Regions from separate parts of the Thiomonas intermedia genome, predicted to be linked through region 2. Evidence: predicted binding sites of a transcription regulator. Region 2 holds the regulator's gene; the other holds the start of a gene.
What was found. The regulator sigma-54, encoded in region 2, starts transcription at its own class of promoters, with help from an activator protein. The targets are predictions, from matches to a motif close to TGGCANGNAANCTGCTTT.

Region 1: BVH73_RS01235 (arsenate reductase (azurin) small subunit) is a predicted target of sigma-54. The motif match lies at 1,421-1,438, and genes of this name have one in related genera.

The regions. Positions count from the first base shown of each region.
Region 1 covers NZ_CP020046.1:256,847-260,258, forward strand. The annotation lists gene BVH73_RS01225 (sensor histidine kinase) at 1-380, opposite strand, end outside; gene BVH73_RS01230 (substrate-binding domain-containing protein) at 377-1,267, opposite strand; gene BVH73_RS01235 (arsenate reductase (azurin) small subunit) at 1,480-2,019, shown strand; gene BVH73_RS01240 (arsenate reductase (azurin) large subunit) at 2,041-3,412, shown strand, end outside.
Region 2 covers NZ_CP020046.1:1,332,433-1,335,844, reverse strand. The annotation lists gene lptB (LPS export ABC transporter ATP-binding protein) at 85-840, shown strand; gene BVH73_RS06250 (RNA polymerase factor sigma-54) at 847-2,364, shown strand; gene efeO (iron uptake system protein EfeO) at 2,367-3,194, opposite strand; gene efeB (iron uptake transporter deferrochelatase/peroxidase subunit) at 3,232-3,412, opposite strand, start outside.

The sequences.
Region 1 (3,412 bases), 1.1 Mb from region 2:
GACGAAAGTTCAAGCGTTCCTGGTGCCCAGAGCGAAGACCAGTCAGGCGGACGGGCTGTTGGAAACACACGCGGGTCTGAACTCGCGAAGACCCGGCCATTGGCCCCAAGCGCCACCACAAGCGACGTGGTGTGCAAAACGTCGGCCCCGGTCACCGAGGTCAGGGCCTCATACACGCTCCAGACGTTGTCTTGCTGAATCAGGCTGGGCAAGCTTTTGTTCCACGACGCCATGGCCTGAAACGCACCTGCGTCGACATCTTCGATCAGATAGCGTTGCGTCAGTAAACCCAGTCCCGTGGCCATCAACAGGGCTGTCAGCAAGACCAGCGTGACTGCAACGAATGGCAGACGCAACAGCAGGGAATTGCGCAGATTCATGCAGTTTCGTAGATCTCGCGCAGTGGGATGGGCGGATGCGTGCCGTCAAGAATCTCCGCCAGTTCCCCGATGCCCTCAAACCAGCTTTCCTGCGGCAGCAGGAAGTTTTCAAGGTCGAGGCTGGAGAGCAGCATGCGGCCTTCGGCACTTTTGCGCGCGTCGAGCAGGGCCTTCTGCAACTGGAAATGCAAACCGAAGTCGAGGTTCTTGCGTGTGACGACGGGCGGAAAGCCGTAACGCCGTGACTTGGCCACGATGCGCGTCTTGAGCGCCGCAGCCGACCGCCGCAGCTGCAACACCTCCCAGATGTAGCCGTCGACCGTACCTGAGTCGGCCAGACCGCTCCCGACGGCCTCTACTACTTTGTGCAGGGAATAGGTGTAGAAGGTGCCGCGAAAGAATCGCTGCGGCGTCTCGTTCAAACTGCGCAGCGCCACCACGGGCACTACATAGCCGGAGTTCGACAAGGGGTCGTCGAAAGCGAACACGTCCCCCTTCAAATCAACCAGCGAATGCGCCTGGGTGCGCGATGCGGAGGTGATCAGATAACTCTGATACCACGGCTGTCCATGCCAGCCGGGCTGTGCACACAGCCGCACGAAGCTGCGCGCCACCACATAGGGATAGCCACAGATCCAGGCCGCTTCCATTTCATCCGAGCGCAGCGCTTCGAGCGCCTCCTGGTAACTCGACTTTTGAATGATCTGCACCGGCAGGCCGAGCTGCGCCTGCAGGAATGCCTGCCAAAGATGGATGGCGCCATCGTGCAGAAAAACATCCGTGACGCCAAAACGAAAGGGCTTGCCCACGCCATGCGCACGAGCTTGAGCCTGAACGGCTGTATTGGCCAGACAAGCCAGTGCAGCAAGTGCGGTGCGGCGGTGCATGGCGCTCTCCAGAGGGTGCGTTTCGTTTTGGTAACCAGCGGCGCGTCAGGGCGTTACAAAATTGAAACGCCAAGGCTTCGAATGACTTGACCAAGCGCACGGCAACCCACGTAAGACATTGATATTACTTGGATGATTTACGTAATGACGAGATGGCATGGCCATTGCAATGCTGTACCTGCGATGACATCAACCACCCACGAGGAGACATCATGACCGAGAAAGTATCGCGCCGAATTTTTCTGAAAGTCGCTGGAACCAGCGTAGCAGGCGTAGGCGCTGCCGTCAGTCCGGTAGGGCCCGCAATGGCGGCGGGAGCGGATCAAGCGGCCATTCAGGCAGCCGCTGGCATGGCCGTGCTGCCCTACCCCAAATCCACAGTCGGCAAGGCCAGGGCTATGCAGGCCAACACCCCCGTGTCGTTCAGCTATCCAGACGCCGATTCGCCCTGCGTGGCGATCAAGATGGGCCAGCGCGTGGCCGGCGGCGTCGGCCCGGATGGCGACATCGTGGCTTACAGCAGCCTGTGTACCCACATGGGCTGCCCGCTGATGTATGACCCCAAGACCCGCAGCTTCAAGTGTCCCTGCCACTACAGCATGTTCGACCCCGAAAAATCCGGGCGGATGATCTGCGGCCAGGCCACCGAAGACCTGCCGCAGATTCAACTCAGCTACGACGCCGCAAGCGACTCGGTGCATGCCATCGCCGTGACCGGCCTGATCTACGGCCGCCAGGCCAACGTGCTGTAACCCATCAAGGAGACGAACACCATGTCGCAATTCAAAGACCGCGTTGCGTTGCCCCCAGCCAATGCCCAGAAAACCAACCTCACCTGCCAGTTCTGCATCGTTGGATGCGGCTACCACGCGTTTAAGTGGGACGCCGAGAAGGAGGGCGGGCGGGCGCCCAGCCAGAATGCACTGGGCCTGGATTTCCGCAAGCAGCTCCCGCCGTTTTCCACCATCATGACCCCGGCCATGACCAATGTGGTCACCGACCGGAACGGCAAACGCTACAACATCATGATCGTCCCCGACAAGGAATGCGTGGTCAATCAGGGGCAGAGTTCGACGCGCGGCGGCCGCATGGCGTCTTATTTCCATGGCGACAGCGGCATCACCCGCGAACGCCTTTTGCATCCGCGGATTTACCAAGGCGGCGAGTGGCTCGACACATCTTGGGATTACGCCCTGCAGATTTACGGCGGCATGGTCAAGAAAATTCTCGACAAGGAAGGCCCCGACGCGATTGCGGTGGCGATGTTCGACCATGGCGGCTCGGGCGGCGGCTTCGAAAACACCTGGGGCACGGGCAAACTCGTGTTCTCAGCCATCCAGACGCCAACCTGCCGCATCCACAACCGCCCCGCCTACAACTCCGAATGCTTCGGTAATCGCGATATGGGCATTTTCGAGCTCAACAACAGCTACGAAGACGCTGAAATCGCTGACGTGATCTGGTCCAACGGCAATAATCCTTACGAAAACCAGACCAACTACTTCCTGGTGCACTGGCTGCCCAATCTTCAAGGCGCCACGCTCGACAAGAAGAAAAAGATGTTCCCCGATGAGCCGGTGGCCGCGGGCAAGTTCATCTTTGTCGATCCACGGCGCACACCGTCGATCTCGATCAGCGAGAGCGTCGCCAAAGACCAAGTCTTGCACTTGGCCATCAATCCAGGCGCGGATGGCGCGCTGTGGAACGGCATGCTCACCTACATCGTCGATCAGGGCTGGATCGACAAGGATTTCATCGCCCAGCACACCGAGGGTTTTGACCAAGCAGTGAAGACCAACCGGATGTCGCTCGATGAATGCAGCCGCATCACCGGCCTGCCGGTGGCGCAGATCAAGCAGGCTGCCGAGTGGAGCTACAAACCCAAGGCACCAGGCAAGCTGCCACGCACCATGCACGCCTTCGAGAAAGGCATCATCTGGGGCAATAACAACTACGTCACCGAGCAGGCCATGGGTGCGGTGGTCGTCGCCACGCACAACGTCGGGCGCCGCGGCACCGGGTGGGTCCGCATGGGCGGTCACCAGGAAGGCTATTGCCGCCCCGGCTACCCGGAGCCGGCGCATCGTTACCCGGCGGCCAATTTCCCTATTCCCATGCACGACAAATTGATCGAGGTCGATGACT
Region 2 (3,412 bases):
GCGCAGCCGCAGCGGCCGCAGCAAACCGTGCTGCGGGGTGGACTGGAACCGGTTGCGTCTCAGCATGGCGAAAGTCCCTTGGCCATGCGTTCGGCTTCCGGGCCGCAACTCGACGTGCAGCATCTGCAGAAGCGCTATGCCGGCAGGCAGGTGGTCCGCGATGTGAGTTTCAGCGTGCGCTGCGGCGAGGTCGTCGGTCTGCTGGGCCCGAACGGCGCAGGCAAGACCACGTCGTTCTACATGATTGTTGGGCTGGTGCGACCCGATGCGGGGCGCATCCACATCGACGGCCAGGATGTGAGCGATTCGCCCATGCATCGGCGGGCGCGCATGGGGCTGTCCTACCTGCCGCAAGAGGCTTCCATCTTCCGGCGCATGACCGTCGCCGAGAACGTCCGGGCCGTGCTGGAACTGCAGCGTGACGCCCAGGGGCGTCGCCTGAGCCGTGCCGAAATCCGCCAACGCGAAGATCACCTCCTGCGCGAACTGCATGTCGAACACCTGCGCGACAGCCCCGCGCCCGCGCTGTCGGGAGGCGAACGTCGGCGCGTGGAAATCGCGCGTGCACTGGCCACGCAGCCGCGGTTCATCCTGCTCGACGAACCGTTCGCCGGGATCGATCCGATCGCGGTGATCGAGATTCAGCGCATCGTCCATTTCCTGAAAGAGCAGGGCATCGGTGTGCTCATCACCGACCACAACGTGCGCGAGACGCTAGGGATCTGTGACCGTGCCTGCATCATCAGCGAAGGCCAGGTGTTGGCCCAGGGCGATCCGCAATCCATCATTGACAACCCCGCGGTGCGCAAGGTGTACCTCGGTGAAAACTTCCGCATGTAAGCCGCGATGAAACCGTCGCTGAATCTGCGCCTGTCCCAGCATCTCGCGCTCACGCCGCAGTTGCAGCAGTCCATTCGCCTGCTGCAACTCTCCACGCTCGAACTCACGCAAGAGATCGAAGGTCTGCTCGAATCCAATCCGTTTCTCGAACCCGAAGAAACGGAGGATCCGTCGGCCGCTGCGACGACGTCCGAGCCGCAGGCGGCGTTGACGCCCGACGTGCCCCAGGTGGCCACCGAGGGGCATGAGACCGCGGCTGAGCCCACTGCCGAACTGCAGCTCGAAACGCAGGACTGGACGGCCAGCAGCGGCGAGACCGATCACGGCGCCGATATCGATGCCGACGCTGACTCCTGGGTCAGCTCAGGCCAGAGCGCCGGAGGCAGCGGGGACGACGACGAATTCAGCGCCCTGGACGTTGCTTCTGAGCAGATCGATTTGCGCGATCATTTGCGGGCGCAGCTTGCCGGGCTGGCCTTGAGCGCCACCGACCGCGCGGCCGCGGAGGCCATCATCGATTCCCTCGACGACGATGGCTATCTGCCCGACACGCCCCTGGAGCTGGCGCTGGCCCTCGCCCCCGCGGCAGATGCCGAACAGATCGAAGACCTGTCCGACGCGCTCACCACGGCCATGCGACTGATCCAGAGCTTCGATCCGGCCGGGGTGGCCGGGCACGATCTGGCCGATTGCCTTTGTTTGCAGTTGCTGCGTCAGCCGCGTTGCGCCGTGCGAGAGCTGGCCCTGCAGATTTGCCGCGGCGGCCATCTGGACATGCTGGCCAGGCGCGACTGGCGCAAGCTCGAACGCCAGCTCGAGGCCGATGAAAACGCGTTACGCCAGGCGCAGCAACGCATCGCCCAGCTCGACCCGCATCCGGGTGGCGCTTTCCGCCGCGATGCCGCGCAAGCGGTGACGCCCGATGTGATCGCCCGCAAGACCCCGCAAGGCTGGACGGCGCAGCTCAATCCCGAGGTCATGCCCAAGCTGCGGGTGAACCAGATCTATGCCGATGCCATGCGCCGAGCGCGCGACAGCGGTGGCGCCATGCAGGGCCAGCTTCAGGAGGCGCGCTGGTTCGTGAAGAACGTACAGCAGCGTTTCGAGACCATTCAGCGCGTCTCGCAGACCATTGTCGAGCGCCAGCAGCGGTTCTTCGACTTCGGCCCGGTGGCCATGCGGCCGATGGTGCTGCGTGAAATCGCCGACGAACTCGGGCTGCACGAATCGACCATCTCGCGCGTGACCACCCAGAAGTTCATGCTCACGCCCTTTGGCACCGTGGAGCTGAAGTATTTCTTCGGCTCCGGCCTGAGCACCGAGGCCGGGGGCAACACCTCGTCCACGGCGGTGCGCGAACTCATCCGGCGCCTCGTTGCAGAGGAAAACAGCGCCAAGCCCCTGTCGGACAGCGAACTCGCCGAGCGCCTCACGCAGCAAGGCGTGCAGGTCGCACGGCGCACCGTGGCGAAGTACCGCGAGGCCCTGCGCATCGCCCCGGCGAATCTGCGCAAGACGGGCTAATCTCAGCTCAGGCCGAGCTTGCCGCGCAGCATCGAGAGGTCTTCGGCCAGGGTGTTGACCGCGCCCGAGAGGATCTTTCGATCCTTTTCCGTGACCTTGTCATAGGTCACGTAGCCGCCGTCCTGGGTCTTGTACTTGTCGAGGATGGTGTTGACCGTGCCGAAGTTTTTCTCGACCTTGGCCACATAGGCCTCGTTGCCCTTGGGCAGTTGCGGACGGAACAGATCGAAGATCTTTTTCGAGCCGTCCACATTCGCCTGGAAGTCGTACAGATCGGTGTGGCTGTAGCGGTCTTCCTCGCCGCTGATCTTGGTGGCGGCCACTTCTTCCATCAGCGCCGCAGAGCCGCCCACCACCTTGTCGGGCGGGAAGGTCATGCCGTTGATGCGCTTTTGCAGGTCGAGCACGTCGGCCATCAGCTTGTCCGCAAACGGTGTGAGGCCTGTCGTGCTGTTTTTGATCCACAGCCCGTATTCGATGCGGTGAAAGCCGGTGAAATCGGGGGCGTTCACGCCTTTTTCATGATCGTCCTCTCGCGAATCCATCGAGGCGTCCAGATCGCTGAAGAGCTCAGCGATCGGTTCGATGCGCTCGTAGTGCACGCGGGTCGGACCGAACAGCTTTTTCGCCGTGGCCACATCGCCTTTCTTGACCGCCGTGGTGAAGGCGCGGGTCTGGGTGACCAGCTCGTTGATGTTTTTGGTGACGTAGATTTTGTAATCGGTGATCGGGGTGACCAGATCGAGCGAGGCCGGGGTGGCGGCCTGCGCGGCAAGCGGACTGCCGAGCAGGCTGGCGCCCAGCAGACAGGCCATGGCGAAACGTTTCATGGGAGACTCCATTGAGAGGGGTGGGTGTGAAAGGGATTCAGGCGCTGGCCAGCAGCAGCGAGCGGCCGTAGAAGTCCTGCGCGTCGACTACCCCGGGCAGGGCGAAGAAATAGCCGCCGCCCGTGGGTTTGATGTATTCCTCCAGCGGTTCGCCGTCGAGGCGGCGCTGCACGGTGATGAAGCCCTGTTCGAGATCGGCCTGATAGATGACCATCAGC